Regions from separate parts of the Kitasatospora sp. NBC_01287 genome, predicted to be linked through region 3. Evidence: riboswitches for the same ligand, from Rfam matches in the RefSeq annotation. Region 3 holds a riboswitch; each other region holds the start of a gene.
The links. A riboswitch is a leader RNA that binds a small molecule or an ion and turns the genes downstream of it on or off. The one in region 3 is predicted to bind thiamine pyrophosphate.
Positions count from the first base shown of each region.

Region 1: linked by a shared signal. The riboswitch ahead of thiC (phosphomethylpyrimidine synthase ThiC) and the one ahead of OG455_RS20735 (cytosine permease) in region 3 are both predicted to bind thiamine pyrophosphate.
Region 2: linked by a shared signal. The riboswitch ahead of thiO (glycine oxidase ThiO) and the one ahead of OG455_RS20735 (cytosine permease) in region 3 are both predicted to bind thiamine pyrophosphate.

Region 1 covers NZ_JAPEPB010000001.1:4,670,616-4,676,366, forward strand. The annotation lists gene thiC (phosphomethylpyrimidine synthase ThiC) at 99-1,973, opposite strand; TPP riboswitch at 1,970-2,115, opposite strand; gene OG455_RS19960 (hypothetical protein) at 2,288-2,494, shown strand; gene OG455_RS19965 (flotillin family protein) at 2,707-4,191, shown strand; gene OG455_RS19970 (VC0807 family protein) at 4,469-5,140, opposite strand; gene OG455_RS19975 (DUF5326 family protein) at 5,407-5,607, opposite strand.
Region 2 covers NZ_JAPEPB010000001.1:6,724,516-6,730,266, reverse strand. The annotation lists gene thiE (thiamine phosphate synthase) at 1-630, opposite strand, end outside; gene OG455_RS29440 (Rv2175c family DNA-binding protein) at 627-992, opposite strand; gene OG455_RS29435 (NAD(P)/FAD-dependent oxidoreductase) at 1,050-2,252, opposite strand; TPP riboswitch at 2,323-2,435, shown strand; gene thiO (glycine oxidase ThiO) at 2,467-3,648, shown strand; gene thiS (sulfur carrier protein ThiS) at 3,645-3,902, shown strand; gene OG455_RS29420 (thiazole synthase) at 3,910-4,707, shown strand; gene pknB (Stk1 family PASTA domain-containing Ser/Thr kinase) at 4,811-5,751, shown strand, end outside.
Region 3 covers NZ_JAPEPB010000001.1:4,826,591-4,832,341, forward strand. The annotation lists gene OG455_RS20720 (ATP-binding protein) at 1-40, opposite strand, end outside; gene OG455_RS20725 (hypothetical protein) at 1-151, shown strand, start outside; gene OG455_RS20730 (glycerophosphodiester phosphodiesterase family protein) at 521-1,399, opposite strand; gene OG455_RS20735 (cytosine permease) at 1,465-2,799, opposite strand; TPP riboswitch at 2,908-3,054, opposite strand; gene OG455_RS20740 (S1C family serine protease) at 3,285-5,072, shown strand; tRNA gene OG455_RS20745 (tRNA-Ser) at 5,141-5,228, shown strand; gene OG455_RS20750 (hypothetical protein) at 5,324-5,751, shown strand, end outside.

The sequences.
Region 1 (5,751 bases), 160 kb from region 3:
CTGCGAGATGCGGACAGAGGAACCGGCCGGACGTGGCAAGGCGCCGGGCCGGGAAGCCCCCTCCTGCCTCCCGGACCAGCGCCTCGTCAGGTGGTGCCTCAGTCCGCCAGGGGCAGGTAGACCCGGTTGCCGTGGGAGGCGAACTCGGCGGACTTCTCGGCCATGCCGGCCAGCGCCTCGGCGTCGAAGTCGCTGCTGACCGCCGTGGATCCCTCGCCGTGCTCGGCGCGGATCTTCTGGCTGATCTTCATGCTGCAGAACTTCGGCCCGCACATCGAGCAGAAGTGCGCCGTCTTCGCTGGCTCGGCCGGCAGCGTCTCGTCGTGGAAGGCGCGGGCCGTCTCGGGGTCGAGGGCCAGGTTGAACTGGTCCTCCCAGCGGAACTCGAAGCGCGCGTCGGAGAGCGCGTCGTCCCACTCCTGGGCGCCGGGGTGGCCCTTGGCGAGGTCGGCGGCGTGGGCGGCGATCTTGTAGGTGATCACGCCGGTCTTGACGTCGTCCCGGTTCGGCAGGCCCAGGTGCTCCTTGGGCGTGACGTAGCAGAGCATCGCGGTGCCCCACCAGGCGATCATCGCGGCGCCGATGCCGGAGGTGATGTGGTCGTAGCCGGGCGCCACGTCGGTGGTGAGTGGGCCGAGCGTGTAGAACGGGGCCTCGTCGCAGATCTCCCGCTGGAGGTCCATGTTCTCCTTGATCTTGTGCATCGGGACATGGCCCGGGCCCTCGATCATCACCTGGACGTCGCGCTCGCGGGCGATCCGGCCCAACTCGCCCAGGGTGCGCAGCTCGGCGAACTGCGCCTCGTCGTTGGCGTCCGCGATCGAGCCGGGGCGCAGGCCGTCACCGAGCGAGAAGGTGACGTCGTAGGCGCGCAGGATGTCGCAGAGTTCCTCGAAGTTGGTGTAGAGGAAGTTCTCCTGATGGTGCGCCAGGCACCAGGCGGCCATGATCGAGCCGCCGCGCGAGACGATGCCGGTCTTGCGGCGGGCCGTCAGCGGGACGTAGCGCAGCAGCACGCCGGCGTGCACCGTCATGTAGTCGACGCCCTGCTCGCACTGCTCGACGATGGTGTCCCGGTAGACCTCCCAGCTCAGCTCCTCGGCCTTGCCGTCCACCTTCTCCAGCGCCTGGTAGAGCGGCACGGTGCCGATCGGCACGGGGGAGTTGCGCAGGATCCACTCGCGGGTGGTGTGGATGTTGCGGCCGGTGGAGAGGTCCATCACCGTGTCGGCGCCCCAGCGGGTGGCCCAGGTCATCTTCTCCACCTCCTCCTCGATCGAGGAAGTGACCGCGCTGTTGCCGATGTTGGCGTTGATCTTCACCAGGAAGTTGGTGCCGATGATGGCCGGCTCGACCTCGGGGTGGTTGACGTTCAGCGGGATGACCGCGCGGCCGCGGGCCACCTCGTCCCGCACGAAATCGGCCGCCAGGCCCTCGCGCAGCGCGATGAACTCCATCTCGGGGGTGGTGATCCCGCGCTTGGCGTAGGCGAGTTGGGTGACGGCGGCGCCGTCGCGGGCCCGCAGCGGGCGGCGCGGGCGGCCGGGGAAGACGGCGTCCAGGTTGCGCAGGTTGCCGCCGCGCGGCGAGGTGTGCTTGATCCCGTCGTCCTCCGGGCGCGCCTCGCGGCCGTCGTACTCCTCGACGTCGCCGCGCTGGCGGATCCACGGGTCGCGCAGCGGGGGCAGGCCGCGGCGGACGTCGGCCTCGAAGGCGGGGTCGGTGTACGGGCCCGAGGTGTCGTACAGCGGGACGGTGCGCTCGTTGGTCAGCACCACCTCCCGGTAGGGGACCCGCAGGTCGGGACGGGAGCCCTCGCGGTAGGCCTTGCGCCAGGCCGGCGTCGGGTACCCGGTGGTCGCGCTGGTCACGGTGGTGGGGGTGGCAGTGGACGCGTTGGTGGCGTCGGCCGCCGCGTCGGCGGCAGCCGGGCGTGCGTCGGCAGCCGGACGTGCGTCATCAAATGTGGTCATCAGACCCTCTACTCCCTACGCCGGCATTACCCGGTCCAGGTTCCTGCGGTCGGCGCAGCGTTCGGTCCATGGCCTGGGAAACGGCCACGGGCCCTTCAGCGCCCTCTCAGCCCGGTGCTCCGAGCTCCCGTCGGCAGGCGGACTTGCCTGCCCAAAGATGTGTCCCACACGGTAGCCGCAGGCCCGGGGGGTGGTCCAGTAGGGGTCCGGGCAGCGCGACGACGCCGGATCGGCACCGGGCGGGGGCGGCATTCGGACAGTGCGTCAGACTGGGAGGACGCCGACGACGGCGGGACGGAAGGGGGAGTGGTCGCGTGATCGGATACCTGGGACGGGTGACCGGCAAGGTGGGGCCGGGCCTGGTCGGCGAGGTGATGGTGCACGTGCCGGAGCGGCAGAGCACCGAGGCGTTCCTGGCCTACCTGGCGCTGCCGGGCGAGGCGCTGCCGGTCGGCACACCGGTGCTGGTGGTCGAGTACCAGCCGCCGCGCACGGTGTACGTCGCCCCGGCGGGCCCCTGAACCACGGCAACTCGGCCGGCACACTGCGTCGCCTTCCGGCCACCGAGGTCCACGCCGGGTGACCACCTGTCACAGCCTCGCGGGACACGCCGCGCCGGACTGGCCAACTGATCGAAACAGGCGCAGAATCTCGACTCGCCACCGCGTTCCGCGCAATCCTGCACAACCGAGCGCAGCCACGGAGCGGTGTGCCCTGAAGGGGGAAAAGGCCGATGTTGATCGGCACCATCGCGGGGATCGTCGCCGCGGCAGTCGTGATTCTGATCGTGATCTTCAAGATGTGCTGGCGGGTCGCCGAGCCGAACGAAGCACTGATCATCTCCGGTTCCAAGCACCGCACCGAGGGCCTCGCCGACGGACTCGGCTTCCGGGTGGTGACCGGGCGGGGGACCCTGGTGACCCCCGGCATCCAGGTGGTCCGCAAGCTCTCGCTCGACCTCAACGAGGCCGACCTGGACGTCGAGTGCGTGACCTCGCAGGGGATCCCGGTCCAGGTCAAGGGCGTGGTGATCTTCAAGGTGGGCGACGACACGGTGTCGATCGCCAACGCCGCGCGCCGCTTCCTGGACCAGCAGAAGATGATGGGCCAGCGGGTCCACAACGTCTTCGCCGGTCACCTGCGCTCCATCGTCGGCGGGCTGACGGTCGAGGAGATGATCCGCGACCGCGAGCGCCTGACCGGGGAGACCCGGGCCGCCTCCGGGGCCGAGATGGAGAAGCTCGGCCTGATCATCGACTCGCTGCAGATCCAGGAGATCCTGGACCCGACCGGCTACATCAAGAACCTGGCCGCCCCGCACGCCGCCGCCGTCCAGCGCGACGCGCGCATCGCGGCTGCCTCGGCCGACCGGGAGGCCACCGAGGCGGAGCAGGAGGCGTTCGCCCGCAAGGCCGAGGCCACCCGCAACTCCGGTATCCAGCAGGCCGGCTACCAGGCCGAGATGGACACCGCCGCGGCCCGCGCGCTGCAGGCCGGCCCGCTCGCCCAGGCCGCCTCCCGGCAGGAGGTCGTGGTCCAGGAGACCAAGGTCGCCGAGCTGGAGGGTCACCGCAAGGAGCAGCAGCTGCAGGCCGAGGTCCGCAAGCCGGCCGACGCCCGCGCCTACGAGACCCGCACCAAGGCCGAGGCCGACCGCGACGCGCGCATCTCGGCCGCCCAGGCGCAGGCCAAGGAGACCGAGCTCAAGGCGGGCGCCGAGGCGAACCGGGTGAAGATCGCCGCGCTGGCCGAGGCCGAGGCGACCAAGGCGCGCGGTCTGGCCGCCGCCGAGGCGACCCGGGCCACCGGTCAGGCCGAGGCAGCCGCGGCCGAGGCCAAGGGTCTGGCGACGGCCGAGGCGGCCCGCGCGCTGGGTCTGGCCGAGGCCGAGGCGATCAAGGCCCGGGCGGCCGCGCTGGCCGAGAACCAGGAGGCCGTGGTCGCCCAGCAGTTGGCCGAGAACTGGCCGGAGATCGTCCGGGCGGGAGCCGAGGCCTTCGGCAACGTCGAGCACATGGTGCTGCTCAACGGCGCCGAGGGGATGGGCGAGATGTTCGCCAAGGCGCTCACCATGGGCGGCACCGGCCTGGGGCTGGCCCGCCAGCTGCTCGGCTCGATGAGCCCGGCCGCCGAGAGCGCGGACGAGGCGGCCAGGCCGAGCACGGCCGCCGCCACCACCACGCACGCCATCCCGCTCCAGGCGGACCCGACCGCCTGACGCCGGACAGCGGGACGGTGTGGCCCGCTCCGCCTTCGGGCGGGGCGGGCCACACCGCTTCGGGCGGGAGGTGCCCCCATGGGGTCGGCGCCGGAGATCCGCACCGCCGTGCGGTGCAGCTCCTCGGCGATCACCCGCAGCTCCTCGTGCACCACGGCGGGGTCGAAGTCCTCGCGGGAGATCCCGTCGCCGGGGCGGAAGCCGGTGTCGTAGTCGATGCCCTTGCCGCGCATGGTTCTTCTTCCGGTCTGGTCGGAGCGGTGGGCGGGGCGGGGTGTCAGGCCTGCTCGGTGAGGAGCTTCTTCATCCGCTCGGTGCTCGGCCCGGAGAGCACGCTCGCCACCCCGATCGCGCCGATCAGGAAGACGGTGGGCAGCCAGACCATGGTGGTCAGCGGCAGCGTGTAGGCCCCGACCACCCGGGCCGCGCACTCCAGCAGCAGCGCCGCGCCCCAGATCACCGAGTGCCGCAGCGCGTGGCGGCGGAAGACGTCGCTGGAGGCGGACAGCCGCTCCCAGGCGGCCTCGCGCGCCGTGTCGCCGCCGGTCAGGAAGGGGCGCAGACCCATCGCCATCAGCGGCTTGCCGCGCAGCGCGGAGAAGAGGATGCCGGCGCCGATCGCGCTGCTCACCAGGCCGTCCTTGGCGATCATCAGCCGAGGGTCGCCGGTGAGGAAGGTGGTGACGATGCCCGCCACGTTGACCACCAGCATCAGGCCGGCCAGCGCGTTGGCCTCGCGCCGGCGGGTCAGTGCGTAGAGGGTCCGCGCGGCCGGCACCACGCTGCTGACGATCAGCGCGGACAGCAGGCTCAGGCCGAAGGCCGAGTGGGCCAGGTAGTAGACCGCCAGCGGCACCGCGATGTCGACCACGAGCGGGAGCAGCGCGCCGACCAGGGGGTTGGCGCGCTTGGCGGCCGGGGCCGCCTCGGTGATGGTGGTCTCGCTCATGGTTCCGGTCCTCCCGCTGGCCCGCCCGCTGACAAGAGGATCATCCCAAGTTGAGCTGATCCGGCGTCAGTGCCCGCTGTCGTCACTGCCGCATGACAGGTGTCACGCGCACGGGTGACGGCGGTCAGCGGGCGGGGTCCGGCGAGCAGGGGTCAGCGGGCGGGGGGGGGCAGCGGGCAGGGGTCAGCGGGCGGGGCCGGGAAACGCCGCGGCGCCCGTCCCCTGCCAGGCAGGGATCGGGCGCCGGAGCGGAGGCGGCGTGCGGGTCAGCCCTTGGCGGCCTTCTTGACCAGGACCACCACGGCGGCCGCGATGCCGACCACCACCAGGGCCTTGACCGCGAACCAGACCAGCGAGCTGATCACGCTGAAGACGACCCCGACCACGTTGATGGCGATGATCAGCACCAGGATCGGGACGACGATGTTCCGCACCCAGGAGGGCAGCGACTTCCAGATCTCAGCCATGTCGGTTCCTCTTCTTCCCCTTCGGGTCGGCCCTTGTCGCCGCGTCCCGTCCGCTTTCGGTACTTCGATCGTACGAGGGCCGATGAGCGGAAACGAGGGTTCGAGCCCCTGAGAGAACCCGGATACGGCCCTGAGGAGCGCCCC
Region 2 (5,751 bases), 1.9 Mb from region 3:
CAGCTCGGCGGCCGCCGCGCCCGGGTCCTCGGCGGCGGTGATCGCCCGGACCACCACCACCCGGCGCGCACCGGCCGCGAGCACCTGGTCCAGGTTGCCCAGGTCGATGCCGCCGATCGCGAACCACGGCCGGTCACTCGCCTGCTCCGCCGCGTACCGGGCCAGGCCCAGGCCCGGCGCCGGCCGGCCCGGCTTGGTCGGGGTCGGCCAGAGCGGCCCGGTGCAGAAGTAGTCCACCCCCGGCTCGGCGATCGCCCCGGCGACCTCCGACTCGGCGTGGCAGGAGCGCCCGATCACCACGTCCGGACCCAGGATCGCCCGGGCGGCCGGCACCGGCAGGTCGTCCTGCCCCAGGTGCAGCACCTGGGGGCGGGCGGCGTGCGCGACGTCCGCCCGGTCGTTCACCGCGAAGAGCTTGCCGTGGCGCTCGGCGGCCGCCGCGAAGACCTCCAGGAACTCCAGCTCCTGCTTGGCCTCCAGGCCCTTGTCCCGCAGCTGGACGATGTCCACGCCGCCGGCCAGCACCGCGTCCAGGAACTGCTCCAGGTCGCCCTGCTCGCGGCGCGCGTCGGTGCACAGGTAGAGCCGGGCGGCGGCCAGCTTCGCGCGGTACTCGGCGCCCGCCGTCACAGGGACATCGCCTGGGCGCGCCGCTTCACCTCGGTGCCGCGGTTCTCCCGCAGCGCCTGGATCGGGCTGCCCGGCAGCGAGGGGTCCTCGGTGAAGAGCCACTCCAGGATCTCCTCGTCGGAGAACCGGCCGTCGCGCAGCACGGTCAGCGTCCCGGCCAGGTGCTTGACCAGGCCGTCGTCCTCGATGAAGGCGGCCGGGACCTGGAGCGACCGGTTGGGGCCGCGGCGCACCGCGATCAGCTTGTGGTCCTTGACCATCTGGCGGACCTCGGTGACCAGCACCCCCCAGCGCTCGGAGATGTCGGGCAGGTAGGTCCAGTCCTGGACCAGGGATTCGATCTTGGATTCCGTCTCACTCACAGCACCAGCCTGCCACCTCGCCGGGCCCCGGCGCACCACGCACCCGCTCGGAGCGCCTCAGCGCACGGCCGACTTGAGCGGCACGGCGGGGTCGGCGGCCAGCACCGGGTCCAGCTCGCGGCCCTGGTCGATCAGCCGCCGTGCCTGGGCCAGGTCGCGCGGGCGGTCCACGGTCAGCACCGCCACCGGCCGCCCCTCGCGCAGCCAGAGCGCGCTCCACCCGGGGTCGGCGGGCGAGCCGCGCCGCAGCAGCAGGTCGCCCGCAGCGTGCCGGCCCGCGTACTGCACCATCCGCCCGAACTGCTCGGACCAGAAGTACGGCACCGGGTCGTACGGGGCCGCCGCGCCCAGCAGCCCGGCCGCCACCGCCCGCCCCGAGTGCAGCGCGTGGTCCCAGTGCTGCACGGTGACCCGCCCGCCGTACCGGGTGGAGGGGTAGCCCGCGCAGTCGCCGGCCGCCCAGACCCCGGGCAGCGAGGTGCGCAGCGCGGCGTCGGCGAGGATCGCGCCGGCGGCGTCCAGCTCGATGCCGGAGCCGGCCAGCCAGGCGGTGTCGGGGCGGGCGCCGACGCCGATCACCACCTCGTCGGCGGGCACCGTCTCCCCGTCGGCCAGGTGCACCGCGCCGGGCACGATCCGGTCCACCCGGGCGCCGAGCCGCAGCTCGACCCCGGCCTCGGCGTACCAGGCCCGCATCGGCTCGGTCAGCTCGGCCGGCAGCGCGCCCGGCAGCGGCTCCCCGGCCGCCTCCAGCACGGTGACCCGGCAGCCGAGCAGGCGTGCGGCGGTCGCGGTCTCGGCGCCGATCCAGCCGGCGCCGACCAGTACCAGGTGGGCGCCGGGGCGCAGGACTGCACGCAGTGCGAGCGAATCGTCGACGGTGCGCAGCACCCGGGCGGCCTCGTCGCCGGGCAGCCGCACCGGCCTCGCGCCGGTGGCGATGACCAGGCGGTCGTAGGGCAGGTCGCCCGCGTCGGTACGCAGCGTGCCCGGGGCCAGCCCGGTGGCCCGGCGGCCGGTCAGCAACCGGACGTCGAGCGCCTCCCAGTCCAGGTCGAAGGCGGTCGCGGCGACCTTGCCGAGGAGCACGTCCTTGGAGAGCGGCGGCCGGTCGTAGGGGCGGTGCGGCTCCGCGCCGACCAGGCTCAGCGGCCCGCTCCAGCCCGCCTCCCGCAAGGCCACCGCGCACTGCGCGCCCGCCAGCCCCGCGCCGACCACGACCACCCGATCCGTGCTCCTCAGCTCTTCCACCTGCAGCACTGTAGCGATCCCGGCGGCGTCCGCCGAGTGGTCGTGCCTTCAGTCCGCCCGTCACCCGGCGTTATGGTGGGGGCATCCTCACGGGAGCCCGGTGCACCGGGCTGAGAGGCGGGCTACGGCGGCCCGCGACCGTCCGAACCTGATCCGGGTCATGCCGGCGAAGGGAGAACCGGTCCTCTTGTCACGCACCAATGACTTGTCGCACACCAATGCCTTGTCTCGCGCCAACGCCTTGTCTCGCACCGAGGACGACGCACCGACCGACGTGCTGGTGATCGGCGGCGGCATCATCGGCCTGGCGGTCGCCTGGCGCACCGCGCAGCGCGGGCTGCGGGTGGCCGTGGTCGACCCGGCCCCCGGCGGCGGTGCCGCGCGGGTCGCGGCGGGCATGCTGGCCCCGGTCACCGAGCTGCAGTACGGCGAGGAACCGCTGCTGCGCCTGGGCATGGCGTCCAACGAGCGGTACGCCGCCTTCACCGCCGAGCTGACCGAGCTGACCGGCCTGGACACCGGCTACCGCGTCACCGGCACGCTGGCGGTCGCGCTGGACGCCGACGACAAGGCCGAGCTGAGCGAGCTGCACGCCTTCCACCAGCGGCTCGGCCTCGCCTCCGACTGGCTGAGCGGCCGCGAGGCCCGCCGGCTGGAGCCGATGCTGGCCCCGGGGGTGCGCGGCGGCCTGCTGGTCACCGGCGACCACCAGGTGGACGGGCGGCGGCTGGCGGCGGCGCTGGTGCGGGCCTGCGAGCTGAGCGGTGTGCTGCTGCACCGGGCCGAGGCCGTCGAGCTGCTGGTCGAGGACGACCGGGCGACGGGCGTGCGGCTGGGCACCGGCGAGCGGCTGCTCGCCGCTCGGACCGTGCTGGCCGCGGGCGCGCGCAGCCACCTGCTACCGGGCCTGCCGCCCGGGGTGCTGCCCGCGATCCGCCCGGTCAAGGGCCAGATCCTGCGGCTGCGGATCCCGGCCGCCTACCGCCCCTTCCTCTCCCGCAACGTGCGCGCGGTGGTGCGCGGCGGCCACCTCTACCTGGTGCCGCGGGCGGACGGCGAGCTGGTGGTCGGGGCGACCACCGAGGAGCAGGGCCACGACACCACCGTCACCGCGGGCGGCGTCTACGAGCTGCTGCGCGACGCCCACGAGCTGGTCCCCGGGATCACCGAGCTGCCGCTGGTGGAGACCGGCGCGGGCCTGCGCCCCGGCTCGCCCGACAACGCCCCGCTGCTGGGGCCCACCGCGCTGCCCGGACTGGTCGCCGCCACCGGCCACTACCGCAACGGCGTGCTGCTCACCCCGGTCACCGGCGACCTGCTCGCCGAGTACCTGGCCGACGGCACGCTGCCCGAGCGGGCCGCCCCGTTCTCCCCCGACCGCTTCGCCCTCAGGAGCCTGGTATGAGCCTGATCCCCCCGGCCGTCCCCGTGACCGGCCCCCCAGCCGTCCCCGTGACCGTCCCCCTGACCGTCAACGGCGAGCCGCGCGAGGTCAGCGGCGGGGCCACCCTCGCCGAGCTGGTCGCCGAGCTGTCCAAGGCCCCCTCCGGGGTGGCGGCCGCGGTCAACGAGGCCGTGGTGCCGCGCGGTTCGTGGGCCGGCACCCTGCTGGCGGCCGGCGACCGGGTGGAGATCCTCACCGCCGTGCAGGGAGGCTGACGCCGCGATGGCCGACGACCTGCTGACGATCGCCGACACCACTTTCACCTCCCGCCTGATCATGGGCACCGGCGGGGCGCCCAGCCTGGAGGTCCTGGAGCAGGCGCTGCGCGTCTCGGGCACCGAGCTGACCACGGTGGCGATGCGCCGGGTCAAGGCCGACACCCAGGGCTCGGTGCTGGACGTGCTGGTCCGCAACGGCATCCGGATCCTGCCCAACACGGCCGGCTGCTTCACCGCGGGCGAGGCGGTGCTGACCGCCCGGCTGGCCCGCGAGGCGCTCGGCACCGACTGGGTGAAGCTGGAGGTGATCGCCGACGAGCGGACCCTGCTGCCGGATCCGATCGAACTCCTGGACGCCGCCGAGACGCTGGTGGACGAGGGCTTCACCGTGCTCCCCTACACCAACGACGACCCGGTGCTGGCCCGCAAGCTGGAGGACGTCGGCTGCGCGGCGATCATGCCGCTGGGCTCGCCGATCGGCTCGGGCCTGGGCATCCGCAACCCGCACAACTTCCAGCTGATCGTGGCGGGCGCGGGCGTCCCGGTGATCCTGGACGCCGGCGCGGGCACCGCCTCGGACGTGGCGCTCGCGATGGAACTGGGCTGCTCGGCGGTGATGCTGGCCTCGGCCGTGACCCGCGCGCAGGACCCGGTGCTGATGGCGGACGCGATGCGCCGGGCCGCTGAGGCCGGGCGGCTGGCCCACCGGGCCGGGCGGATCCCGCGCCGCTTCCACGCCGAGGCCTCCTCGACGATGGCCGGGCGCGCCGACCTGGACCACCGGGAGCGGCCCGCCTTCTGACGGCCCGTCCGGCACCGTTCGCCCGCACTGATGACCAACCGTCGTATTGAATTATGACGGCCAGGTCATCCAACCGTGTTCTGTCCGCCCCTACACTCCTCTGGTGGACACGACCTTGAACGATCCTCCGCCTTCCGCTTGGGGGGACCCCCATCTCGGGACGCTGCTCGACGGCCGCTACCGGGTCGAGGAGCGCATCGCGGTGGGGGGCATGGCCACGGTCTACCGGGGCACCGACACCCGGCTCGACCGGGTGCTCGCGCTCAAGGTGATGCACCCCGCGCTGGCCGGGGACGCCGGGTTCACCGACCGCTTCATCCGGGAGGCCAAGGCCGTCGCCCGGCTCTCCCACCCCAACGTGGTCAACGTCTTCGACCAGGGCGCGGACGGCGGCTCGGTCTTCCTGGCCATGGAGTACGTGCCCGGGCGGACCCTGCGCGACCTGCTGAGCGACCGCGGCGCGCTCTCGGTGCGGGCCGCGCTCGACGTGCTGGAGCCGGTGCTGGCCGCGCTGGGCGCCGCGCACCGGGCCAACCTGGTGCACCGGGACGTCAAGCCGGAGAACGTGCTGATCACCGACGGCGGCCTGGTCAAGGTCGCCGACTTCGGCCTGGTCCGGCTGCTCTCCGGCGCGGACGCCCAGATCACCGACACCACCACGCCCGGTGTGATCATGGGCACGGTCTCGTACCTGGCCCCCGAGCAGATCCAACCCTCCAGCGCCACCGACCAGCGGGTGGACGTCTACGCGGCCGGCATCATGCTCTACGAGCTGCTGACCGGCAGCAAGCCCTACGTCGGCGACAACCCGCTGCAGGTGATCTACCGCCACCTGCACGAGGACGTGCCGGCGCCCTCGCTCGCCGTGCCGGGACTGGCCCCGGAGCTGGACGCGATCGTCGCCGCCGCCACCGCCCGCGACCCCGGGGCCCGGCCGTGGGACGCGGTCGAGCTGCTGGCCGCGGTGCAGCGGGCCCGGCGCGCCCTCACGCCCGCCCAGCTGGACGCCGAGCCGCCCGCCTCCACCCGGCAGGCCCCGCGCTT
Region 3 (5,751 bases):
CATAGCGGCAGGAATTGCTGAGCAGTTCGGAAAGGATCAGAACCGCGTCATCGATGACGGTATCGGGCACCTCGCGATCGCCCAGATCACGCCGCAGCCGGCGCCGGGCGGCCCCGACACTGGCCGGGCCGTGCGGCACCGCCATGGTTGATGAAGTCGGCACTTCACGCGCCACCATCAACGCCACCCCCGGACCTCCTTCAGCGTTTGCCGAGGGATGGATGCCCCGGGGGAATGCGCCGGAAACGGGTTGACTCGCTCGTGGTCCGTCAATTGTGAAGTCGCCGAGGTTGGCGCAACACGCTGTGCGCAAAAGGTGATTAGCTGCTTACGCTGCGTCAATCGAGGGGGCGGATTCCGTCCGCGTCGGCCAGTGCGCCACCCGGTTTCGCGCCCGCGTACGCCAAATCGGCGCAGTGGGCGCGGGCGCGGACGGCGGCCGCACGAGGTGATGCGGTGGCCGTGCGGTGGACGGTCCGGGTGTGGCGGGTGTGGCGGGTGTGTCCGATGGGACGGTCGATCAGCGGCCCAGCTGGTCCAGCACGTCCCGGGGGCGGTTGGTGATGATCGCCTCGACACCGAGCTCCAGGCAGAGCGCGACGTCCTCGGGGCGGTCCACCGTCCAGACGTGCACCCGGTGCCCGGCGGCCCGCAACCGGGTCACCAACTCCGGCTTGCGGCGGACCAGTTCGATGCCCGGTCCGGCGATCACCGCGCCGGCCGGCAGCCCGGCGCCGGGCCACAGGCGCAGCAGCGAGGGGTGCTCGAAGAGGAAGACCCGGGGAAACTCCGGTGCCGAGTCCCGCAGCCGGCCGAGCGCCAGCCCGGAGAAGCTCATCAGCCTGGCGTGCGGCCGCGCCGGGTCGCCCTCGCCGGCCGGCGCGCCCTGGATCCCGAAGCGGCGCAGCATCCGCACCAGCTCGGCCTCCACCGCGCCCCGGTAGCGCACCGGGTGCTTGGTCTCGATCGCCAGGTCCACCCGGCGTCCGCAGTCGGCGACCAGCTCCAGCAGCGACTCCAGCCTCAGCACCGAGTGCCGCTCCGGATCCGCCGCGCCGCCGTCACCGGTGGGGCGGCCGGGGCCCGCTGGTGCTTCGTCGGCGACCGGCTTCCAGGAGCCGAAGTCGTGCGCCGCCAGTTCCGCCAGGGTGAGCGTGGAGACCACCTTGCGCCCGCCGTCCGAGACCCGGGCGATGGTCCGGTCGTGCACGCAGACGAGCTGCCGGTCCCTGGTCAGCCGGACGTCGCACTCGACCGCGTCGGCCCCCTCGGTCAGCGCCCGCCGGTAGGCCGCCAGGGTGTGCTCGGGCAGCGCGGCCGAGGAGCCGCGGTGGGCGACCACCTGGACCCCCGGTGCGGTGCGGGCGGGGTCGGCGGCGGAGAGGTCGGGAGTCGTCACGGCACCACCCTAAGCGGCCCGGGTGACCCGGACGCGACGAGCACCCCAACGCCGGGTTCCGCAGGTCAGGCGGTGTCCGAGAGCCGGTTCAGCCCCAGCGTCAGCAGGCCCGCGACCAGGAAGGAGAAGAGCGAGGCGGAGGTCCACTCCTGCGGGGTGAAGTGCGCCCAGGACTGGGTGTCCGTCCAGAAGCGCGTCCAGGGTCCGGCGTGCTGGGTCGGCGCCAGGAACTGGTAGGTGCACAGGCCCAACGCCCACGGCAGCAGCATCAGTGGCCGGGCCGGTGCCTGCTGCGACATGTCCCAGCCGCGCCGGCCGCGGCCCAGGAAGTAGTCGGCGGCCAGCACCGCGAGCAGCGGCACGAAGACCGAGCCGATCAGCCCGAGGAAGGCGTAGTAGGAGTTGGTGAACTCGGTGATCCGCAGCGCCAGCACGGTGACCAGCAGGCCGATCCCGCCGGTCAGCAGCCGCCGGTCGACCCTCGGGAAGAGGTTGTGCACCGACATGGCGGTCGAGTAGACGTTGGCGAAGGACTGGTCCGCCTCGCGCAGCACCAGGACCAGCAGGAAGGCCCAGCCGGCCGTCACCCCGGTGAAGGAGTCCAGCAGGTTGTCGGCGTTGCCGTGCGACTGGAGCAGCGCGATCAGGCCGAGCAGGTAGCACCAGACCTGGGCCACGGTGTAGCCGGAGAAGGTCCCCCAGAAGGAGGCCCGCCCGGTGCGCGAGTGCCGGGTGTAGTCGGCGGCCAGCGGCACGAAGGAGATCGAGACGGCGATGATCGCGTCGGTCGCGCCGAGGAAGCCGTGCCAGTTGCCGGCTCCCGGGTCGGGCCAGCCCTGCCGCCCCAGCTGGACGGTGTAGTAGACCATCGCCACGCCCACCGCGATCGCCACGTACTTGCGCAGCGCCGCGATCGACCCCAGCGGCCAGATCGTCAGCACGGTGGTCAGCAGGCCGGCCAGCACCACGAAGAGCCAGCGCCAGCCCTGGGTACCGGCCACCGTCTGGGCACCCCAGGCGATCACGATCAGCTCGTAGACGCCCCAGCCCACGCACTGCGCGATGTTCAGCACGGTCGGCACGTAGGAGAGCCGGGTGCCGAAGAGCCCGCGCAGCACGGCCATGGCCGGCGCGCCGGTGCGGGCGCCGATCAGCGCGGCCACGCCCAGCATCGCGGTGCCGATCACGGTGCCCGCCACGATCGCGGTCAGCGCCGCGGTGAAGGAGAGCTCGCTGCCGGGCTGGCCCAGCACGGTGGCGGCGCTGGTGAAGCCGATCAGGCTGATCCCCAGGTTGGCCCAGAGCGCGAACTGGTCCTTGAAGCCCAGGGTGCGCGGCGGCGCGGTGTCCAGCACCAGCGGTGCCTCGGCGTGGCCGGCCGCGGCCCGCGGTTCGAGCACCGCCGTCGACGAGGACGACGAGGACGACGAGGGCGACGAGGGCGAGGAGGGCGAGGAGGACGAGGAGGGTGACGACGGGGAAGGCGAAGATGGGGAAGGCGAAGCAGCCGTCATGGCCAGGACTCCCTACGCCGGCATTACCCGGACAGGTTCCGGCGGTCAGCACTCCCTCGACCGCACCGGCGTCACCGCCATGGCGTACGGTCGATCAGCGCACTCTCAGCCTGGTGGGTCCAAGCTCCCGCGTGTCGATCAGGAAGCGACAGGGTAGCCCGGCGCTTGGATTACGCCAAGGCACGGCAGTGCGCCGTCCGGATCGCGGAACGCCTCGGGGAGGCCGTTCGGGTGTCGCGAGCAGGGCGAACGGGGGCCTGTTCGGTCCGTCTAAGGATTCTTACCAGTTCTTCAGGCGGCCCCTTACGGCAACCAGATCGGGCATAGGAAAAACTAGGGGCCAAGGTCCCTGTCAGCTATGGAGGTCGTCCGTGAGCACCGAGCACGAGAGTGGTTCCACCGGTCCGCAGGGGGAGCAGCTCTCCAGCGGGCACGGCGAGCCGGGGGGCACTTCGGCGGTCGGTGACCCCCGGGCGGGCACCGAGCCCGCGGCGAGCGAGCCGACGATGGTCCTGCCCGCGGCGGACCCGGGCGTGGCGGACGCGAGCGCGCCCGAGCGGCCCGTGGCACCGCAGCCGACCCTGGCCCTGACCAAGGTGCCCGCCCCGGAGCCGACCCCGGCCGCGCCGCCCGCCGAGCCCGCCAGGACCTACCTGGACGCGCCGCCGCCGGCCGCGCCCGGCTACCTGGACGCCCCGCCGCCGGTCCCGTCGGCGCCCGCCGTCGAGCCGCCCGCCAACCCGTACGCGGCCCCCGCGGCCCCGCTCGCCGCCCCGCCCGTGGGCGGCGCCCCGATCACCCCCGGCCTGCCGGCCGCCGGGGCCCCGCAGGGCGAGCAGCACCACCCGTTCGGCGCCGGCACCCCGATCGGCGATGCCTGGTCGACCCCGCAGCAGGGCCTGCCCGGCTACCCGGAGGGGACGGAGTTCGCCGGCCACCCGCAGGGCGGCGTCCCCGGTTACCCCGGCGGACCGGAGTTCCCCGGCGAGTACCCGGGCGGCTTCGCCCCGCCGCCCGCGCCGCGCAAGAAGGGCAAGGGCTCGCTGATCGCGCTGATCGCCGCGGTCGCCCTGGTGGCCGGTGTCGCGGGCGGGGTGGCCGGCGCGGCGCTCAAGGGCAACGGCAGCTCCGGCTCGTCCGCCCTGACCGGCAACAGTCGCTCCAGCACCACGACCACCAGCGCCAACAACCAGGTCGCGCTCAACCGGGCACCCGACTCGGTGGCCGGCATCGCGGGCACCGCGTTGCCCAGCACCGTCACCATCAAGGCGGAGGGCAGCTCGGAGTCCGGCACCGGCACCGGCTTCATCTTCGACACCCAGGGCCACATCCTGACCAACAACCACGTGGTCGCCCCGGCGGACAACGGCGGCAAGCTGAGCGTCAAGTTCTCCGACGGCAACACCTACCCCGCCTCGGTGGTCGGCAAGGCCAAGGGCTACGACCTCGCGGTGGTCAAGCTGGACGCGCAGCCGAGCGAGAAGCTCACCCCGCTCCCGCTGGGCGACTCCGACCAGGTCGCGGTCGGCGACGTGTCGATCGCCATCGGCGCGCCGTACGACCTGGAGAGCACCGTCACCTCCGGCATCATCAGCGCCAAGAACCGCCCGGTCGCCTCCGGTGACCAGGCCAGCACCCAGACCTCGTACATGAACGCGCTGCAGACCGACGCCTCGATCAACCCGGGCAACTCCGGCGGCCCGCTGCTCAACGCGAGCGGCCAGGTGATCGGGATCAACTCGGCGATCCAGTCCAACTCCAGCGGCAGCGGCCAGGCCGGCAGCATCGGCCTCGGCTTCGCGATCCCGATCAACCAGGCCAAGCGGGTCGCCCAGATGCTGATCACCACCGGCACCCCGGTCTACGCGACCCTCGGCGTGCTGCGCAACGACGACTACAGCGGGGACGGCGCGCAGATCATGACCTCCCCGGTCGGCGGCACCCCGGCCGTCACCCCCGGCGGCCCTGCCGACCAGGCCGGCCTGAAGCCGGGCGACGTGATCACCAAGCTCGGCGGCGAGATCATCGACAACGGTCCCGCCCTGGTCAGCGCCATCTGGACGCACGCCCCCGGCGACAAGGTGGACGTCGACTACACCCGCAACGGCACCTCCGGCCACACCAGCGTCACCCTGGGCAGCCGCTCCGGCGACCAGTAACCCCCGTCCCGCCCAGCCGCAAACCGGTGCACCGAACCCCCGCGGACCCGTTAGGCTGACCTCCGCCTGGAGAGCTGCCCGAGCGGCCTAAGGGAACAGTCTTGAAAACTGTCGTGCGGTGACCCCGTACCGTGGGTTCGAATCCCACGCTCTCCGCCGCGGACCGGCCCCTGACCAGCGACAACGGTCAGGGGCCGGGGTCTTTTCGGATCTTCAGCTCTCCTTCAGGCGGGCCTGGCAGGGTAGGGCTCATGACGACTGCTCAACTGCGGCCGAGCGAGCCGGCCGCCGCCGCGGAGCGCCTGCTGAGCAAGGTGCCCGAGGTCACGGCGCTGTTCTGGATCACCAAGGTGCTCACCACCGGGATGGGTGAGGACGCCTCGGACTTCCTGGTGCGCACGCTCGATCCGGTGCCCGCGGTCGGGCTGGGCGGGGTGCTGCTGGTGGCGGCACTGGCGCTGCAGTTCCGGGTGAAGCGGTACATCCCGTGGGTGTACTGGCTGGCGGTCACCATGGTGAGCGTCTTCGGGACGATGGCGGCGGACGTGCTGCACGTGGGGTTCGGGGTGCCGTACACCGTTTCGGCGCCGGGGTTCCTGGTGGTGCTGCTGGCGGTCTTCGCCTGGTGGCGGATCAGTGAGGGGACGCTGTCGATCCACAGCGTGCGCACCCCGAAGCG